DNA from 2 places in the Bradyrhizobium sp. PMVTL-01 genome. Region 2 is predicted to be linked to the other one. Evidence: riboswitches for the same ligand, from Rfam matches in the RefSeq annotation. Region 2 holds a riboswitch; the other holds the start of a gene.

Region 1 (3,205 bases), 4.2 Mb from region 2:
GTGTGTGGCTCGACGCCGGCCGCGAGGGCCTGCAGCGCCTGGGCGCGACCGATTTCGCCGCCATCTACGGTGACGGCCGCGTTGTTCGACATGTTCTGCGGCTTGAACGGGAGCACACGCAGGCCGCGCCGCGCGAAGGCGCGCGCAAGGCCGGCGACGATGAGCGACTTGCCCACGTCCGAGCCGGCTCCCTGGATCATCAATGCGCGCGCCATCGAATTCAGAACTCGACGCCGGCCTGCGCCTTGATGCCGGAGCGGAACGGATGTTTCACCAGCGTCATCTCGGTGACGAGGTCGGCGATCTCGATCAGCTCGTCCTTGGCGTTGCGCCCGGTGAGCACGACATGCGTCATCGGAGGCTTCTGCGTCGTCAGGAATTCCACGACCTCCGCGATGTCGAGATAGTCGTAGCGCAGCGCGATGTTGATCTCGTCGAGCACCACCATGCGCAGGTTCGGATCGAGGATCAGCTCCTTGGCCTTGTCCCAGCCGGCGCGCGCGGCGGCAATGTCGCGGGCGCGATCCTGCGTCTCCCAGGTGAAACCTTCGCCCATGGCGTGGAACTGGCAGAGCTCGCCGAAATGGCCGGTGAGCAGGCGCCGCTCGCCGGTATCCCAGGCGCCCTTGATGAACTGCACGACCGCGCAGGGAAAGCCATGGGCGACGCAGCGGACGATCATGCCGAAGGCGGAGGAGGACTTGCCCTTGCCCGCGCCGGTGTGGACGATGATGAGGCCCTTTTCGCCGCTCTTGGTCGCCATGATCTTGTCGCGGGCGGCCTTCTTCTTCGCCATCTTCTGGGCGTGCCGGGCGTCGGTTTCATCGGCCGTCTGGGTATCCGGTTCAGGCGTCATCGGATCGGGTCCTTCGGCTTGACAAGAGGCGGCCGGGGGCAAATGGTGGCCCGGCGTTGGTTCCTGTCCTATGACAGGCGAAGAGGGAATGCGATAGGGTCCGAATCGGCAAGATTTGGGTCCAAAATGCAGCCGCCCCCGCGACCGTGATCGGAGAGATGCCCAAAGCCACTGATTCCCGCGGGGATCGGGAAGGCGGGGATCGAAGGGCCAAAACCCTGCTCCGCAAGCCGGGAGACCTGCCAGCGCGGACGAGTTTTGGACCGGCGGACGGGGTGTTCCGCGACGGGGAAGCGGGCCTTCAGGAGTATGGTCCGCGCGCCTCATCGCCTCCCGCTGATTATCCTGGAAGAGGCGATGACCGTCACACTTCACGTCTGCATCACCTGCCGCGCCGGCCAAACGCTTGGTGAGGGCGAGACCACGCCCGGCAAGCGCCTGCATGGTGCGATCCTCGAGGCGGGCGTGCCCGAGGGCGTCAATGTGGTTCCCGTCGAATGCCTGTCGGCCTGCAGCCAGGGCTGCTCTGTCGCGCTCAGCGCGCCCGGCCGTTGGTCCTATGTCTATGGCCGCCTGTCCGATGCGAACGCGCAGGACGTCGTCGCTGGCGCTGCGGCCTATGCGGCCGCGCCAGATGGCCTCGTGCCTTGGCGCAGCCGTCCCGAGATCTTCCGCAAGCAGTCGCTTGCCCGCATTCCCCCCATTGCCGTCGTGCCGGAGGCCGCCGAATGAACTCGCTCGCAAAAGTCCCTGTCACGGTGGTCACCGGTTTCCTCGGCTCCGGCAAGACGACGCTGATCCAGCATCTGCTCAGCAATGCGGGCGGCAAGAAGCTCGCGGTGCTCGTCAACGAGTTCGGCAGCGCGGGAGTCGACGGTGAAATATTGAAGTCCTGCGCAGATGCCAATTGTCCGGAAGAGAACATCGTCGAGCTCGCCAATGGCTGCATCTGCTGCACCGTTGCCGACGATTTCATTCCGACCATGGAGCAACTGCTGGCGCGGCCGGTGCGGCCTGATCACATCCTGATCGAGACCTCGGGTCTGGCGCTGCCCAAGCCGCTGCTGAAGGCGTTCGACTGGCCGGAGATCCGCTCGCGGATCACGGTCGACGGCGTCATCGCGCTCGCCGATGCCGAGGCGGTGGCCGCGGGCCGCTTCGCGCCGGATCCGGATGCGGTAGAGGCGCAGCGCGCAGCAGACGAGAATCTCGATCACGAGACGCCGCTGTCGGAAGTGTTCGAGGACCAGATCGCCTGCGCCGACATCGTGCTGCTGACCAAGGCCGATCTCGCCGGTAGTGCCGGCATCGAAGCCGCCAAGGCGGCGATCACCGCCGAGATGCCGCGCCGCGTGCCGATGCTGCCCGTCACCGACGGCGCGATCGATGCCCGCGTCATCCTCGGTCTCGGCGCGGCTGCCGAGAACGATCTCGCCGCGCGTCCGTCGCATCACGATGGCGAGGAGGAGCACGAGCACGATGATTTCGCCTCGGTCGTGATCGATCTTCCGGAGGTTTCGGATGTCGATGCGCTGGTCGCTTCCGTCCAGCGTCTCGCGCGCGAGCAGAACGTGCTGCGCGCCAAGGGCTACATCGCCGTCGCCGGCAAGCCAATGCGCCTGCTGCTGCAGGCGGTCGGCGAGCGCGTGCGCCACCAGTTCGACCGACCCTGGGGCGCGGGTCTCAGGCAGTCAAAGCTCGTCGTGATCGGCGAGCATGGCGATATCGACGAGACCGCGATCAGGTCAGGACTAGGTATCTGATGCACGTCGTCTTCCGCGAGAGCCGCGGTCTCGAGGAGACCGCGACGCCAAGAGACATCGGCCAGGATCCGGCCGATCTCGTGGTGCTCTCGTATTCGGATTCCGACCTTGCCGCGTTTGCGGCCGGCTGGCGGCGTGGCCGTGACAGCCTGCCGTCGCTGCGGCTCGCCAATCTCGCCGAACTCCGTCATCCGCTCTCGGTCGATACCTATATCGAGCGCACGCTGTCGCAGGCCCGCGGCATCCTGGTGCGCCTGATCGGCGGCGAATCCTATTGGCCGTATGGCCTCGCGGCGCTCCAGCAACTGGCCAAAGATCGCGGCATCGTTCTGGCCGTGCTGCCCGCCGACGGCCGCGACGACTCCCGGCTCGATGTGTACTCGACCTTGCCGGTGTCGACGCTGCGGCGGCTCAAGGTGCTCTGCGACAACGGCGGGCCCGTCGCGGCGCAAGCGGCGATTGCACAGCTCGCGCTCGCCTCGGGGCTTTATGCGGGTCCGGTCGTCGGCGAGATGACCGTTCCTGAGATGGGCTTTTACGATCCCTCGCGCGGCGTCATCCCGGCGCCGGTCGCGGAGGAAGGAAA
Region 2 (3,205 bases):
ACCAGTTTATCCAGTTGCGCCGGGGTCTCAACGAAATCCCTTTGGGCGATAGGGGCGGCGCGCGCGGGATTTCGGAGGCAAGTGGTGGACCCAGTAGCCATGAGACTCTCTGGTACTTTTCGTGGTCTGTTTCAAGAGCCGCTTGCATCTGGGGGGGCGTCCACAGCTGGGTTTACGGCCTAGTTCTACTTGGTGGGAAACAGGTTCTCCACGATACGAAAGTCAGAAAGTTGTTAGACACGCAATGCGCGAGACATCGCAACCACGCCGCCCGCAGCGCGCTTGCCATCGCAGAACGCGGCCCAATCAGCCATTATCGTGCGCTGCTTCTGCCGCGCCGATATAGGTCTTGATGTACATGGTGCAATCGGGGTTCTTCGCGTGCCCGACGGTGGCGTTGCAGGCAAGTCCAACTAGGACGCGGACTCCCTTGTGATGTAGGCCCCCGTGCTGATGCACGCGAACAATGGAGGTGTCTATCATCTGAACAGCGGCGTCATGGGCAGCGGCAAGCGCGTCGATGATGCGGCCCCAAACGCCAGCCCGCCGCCAACGAACAAAGCGGTTGTAGCAGGTGGTGTACGGACCGGACCAAAGATGTCGGGCAGATCACGCCAAGGTGCTCCAGAGCGCAAGACCCAGAAGATGCCATTGAGGACACGACGGTCGTTCACCCGAGGAACGCCACGGGGCTCGTTCGGTAGCATCGGCTTGATGCCAACCCATTCATAATCGGCGAATTCGTAGCGCATGATTCGAGCCCCCAGTTTGGAAGCTTGAATCACAGCGATCTGGTCGGGCGCAACGCTTCGAGGAAGGAGCTGGTTGGACGCTTACGGGCTAAAAGCGGACATCAGCCCGCCGACAATCCCTGCTGAAACCGCCGAAAATGACCCGCAGCCAACCAATGTGAATTTATCCGTGCCTCAATGGCTTTTTGACGGGCGGCGTGTCCCAACTGGCACACCTCTAATCTTCGAGCTGACGGAGACTAGCGCCGCTTGACTCGCCTTTGAACTTCATTAAGTCTGAGAGCGGTAGTGCCCGAAGGGCTAATCAAGGGAATGCGGTGCGTCTGTTGCAACGGACAATGCCGCAGCTGCCCCCGCAACTGTAAGCGGCGAGCCGACGATCATTTAATGCCACTGGGATTGTCTTGATCCTGGGAAGGTGATCCGAAGCAGCGACCCGCGAGCCAGGAGACCTGCTACCAGCAATGGTCATGCGCGAACGCGTCGGGCGGGGTGCTCCGAAGCGTTACAAGAGGCGTTCGGGGTCTGCCGTATCAGGGGCGAAGGGCAGATCGTCGTGCCAGTGCGCGTGACGGGTGTATTGTTTCGCCGTCGAGCACAACCGTGTCGATTTCTAACTTTACTGGGCGCCCGGCGCCGTCGCGCATCTGCGCGCAATCTCTCCGCTTGATCTCGTCGAGGCAACGCTGGCGATGCTCCGCGCTGATCCCCGGGGTGGTCGTCGCGCTTTTGGCCAATGCATCTGCGTCAACGCAAAGCCCACAACAGCTTGAGCCGGTGACCGTCCGGCCGCCCAAGCCGCATGGCACTGCGAGCCGGCCCGGCCAGGAACCGGCAAATGTGCCGAAGCGGACCAGGCGCGCCGCACAGGCCGCACGGCCCAAGCCTGCGACGCGATCTATCGCAAATTCCGAGCCCGCGCCGACACCTCTCAATAGCAATGTCGTTGCAACAAGCTCCAACCTGCTCGGCCTTTCCGTCTTTCAGACGCCGGCAACAGTCGAAGTTGTCAGTCAGCAAACCATGCGCGAGCAGGGCTACCGCACCACTCCCGAGACGGTAGCAGGCGCCGTCGGCGTGCTGGCGGTCGATGTGGCAGGGGCACCTTCCGGCTTTTCCACACGCGGCTTTTCCTTTGGCGAAGTGACCGTACTCTACAACGGCCTATGGATTGGCCCGCAAAGCATCACGTCGCGCGTCCTGGATACTGCCAATCTAGAGCAAGTCGAATTTGTTAAGGGACCCTTGTCGCTAATGTCAGGCCTTGCCACGATCGGCGGCTCCGTCAACTATGTGAGCAGACAGCCCACGAGCGGTCCTATCAAGAACGAACTTGACACCTCAATAGATACACTTGGCACCTATCGGACGCATTTCGGGTCTGGCGGCAGCACGTCAGTTGACGGGCTCGACTACCGGTTCGATGTCAGCTCTTCGAAGATCAACAGCTTCATCGAAGGCGACTATCAACAGCTCAACAATATCTCGGGCCAGCTCAACTACCGGGTGACCGATTCCTTCAAAGTATTCGGTGCCATCGAGTACAATCAAGATTACGGCCACGCCTATTGGGGCACACCGCTAACAACGACAACATTCTCTGGACCTTTTTCCACGCACGGTGTCGTCGCGGGATCGGCAATCAGCACCTTTGATGGTTCAGTTATTTCGCCTGTGACAGTGGACTCGCGAACACTAAGGACGAACTACAATGTCGCCGACAATTCCATCGGTTCACATGGTCTCTGGCTGCGTGGCGGCTTCGAATGGGCGCTGAACGAGGACATTACGATCAAGAATCAAGCCTATGAATTTGGAGCCAAGCGTCACTGGTTTGACAGTGAAACTTACGCGTTCAACACTGGAACCTCGATGATCGATCGAGACCGCTTTTTTGTTAATCACAAGCAGCAGGTAATCGGCGATAACACCGACCTGATCTGGAGTTCGTCCTTTTTCGGCATGCAGAATCGCTTCGCCACGCAATTGGCAGTAAGCCGAAACGAGATTCAGTTCGCCCAGGAGCAGAATCCTGACGAGTTTCCGTTCGACTCCGTGACCGTGGTAAATCCCGCCCCTGGGCTTTATAGCCTGCCACCGCAGCCAGGCATCCGCAACAGCCGCCTAGACGATGCAGCGATCACGGTCGAAGACCAGCTCAAAATTACGCCGATGCTGGCTCTAATCGGTGGCATACGCGTCGAGGACATGACGTTGACTCGGGATGGTATCAACTTCGACGGTACGATTCCAGCAGGGCAGCCCTTCACCAAGAACTGGCAACCAGTATCTTATCGAGCCGCCGTGACCTTCGAGCCAATCAAGGGTCTGTTGTTCTATGGCATGTACGCCACAGCATACGATCCGGCAGCCGCGGGTATCTTTTCAGTAACGCCGGGCACGACGCTCGACTTGACCAGCGCCCGCATCTACGAGACCGGTGTAAAGGCGAT

Evidence for each region. Region 2 has a riboswitch for cobalamin ahead of ACRQ5Q_RS07305 (TonB-dependent receptor domain-containing protein). Riboswitches for the same ligand answer to the same signal wherever they lie in the genome.
Region 1: another riboswitch for cobalamin. It lies ahead of ACRQ5Q_RS28275 (DUF1636 family protein); the one in region 2 lies ahead of ACRQ5Q_RS07305 (TonB-dependent receptor domain-containing protein).

The regions. Positions count from the first base shown of each region.
Region 1 is NZ_CP193982.1:5,810,966-5,814,170, reverse strand. Features, by position in the region: gene ACRQ5Q_RS28285 (cobyric acid synthase) at 1-215, opposite strand, end outside; gene cobO (cob(I)yrinic acid a,c-diamide adenosyltransferase) at 221-856, opposite strand; cobalamin riboswitch at 897-1,117, shown strand; gene ACRQ5Q_RS28275 (DUF1636 family protein) at 1,214-1,588, shown strand; gene cobW (cobalamin biosynthesis protein CobW) at 1,585-2,619, shown strand; gene cobN (cobaltochelatase subunit CobN) at 2,619-3,205, shown strand, end outside.
Region 2 is NZ_CP193982.1:1,553,873-1,557,077, forward strand. Features, by position in the region: partial or broken gene ACRQ5Q_RS07300 (IS5 family transposase) at 421-752, opposite strand; cobalamin riboswitch at 1,022-1,226, shown strand; gene ACRQ5Q_RS07305 (TonB-dependent receptor domain-containing protein) at 1,356-3,205, shown strand, end outside.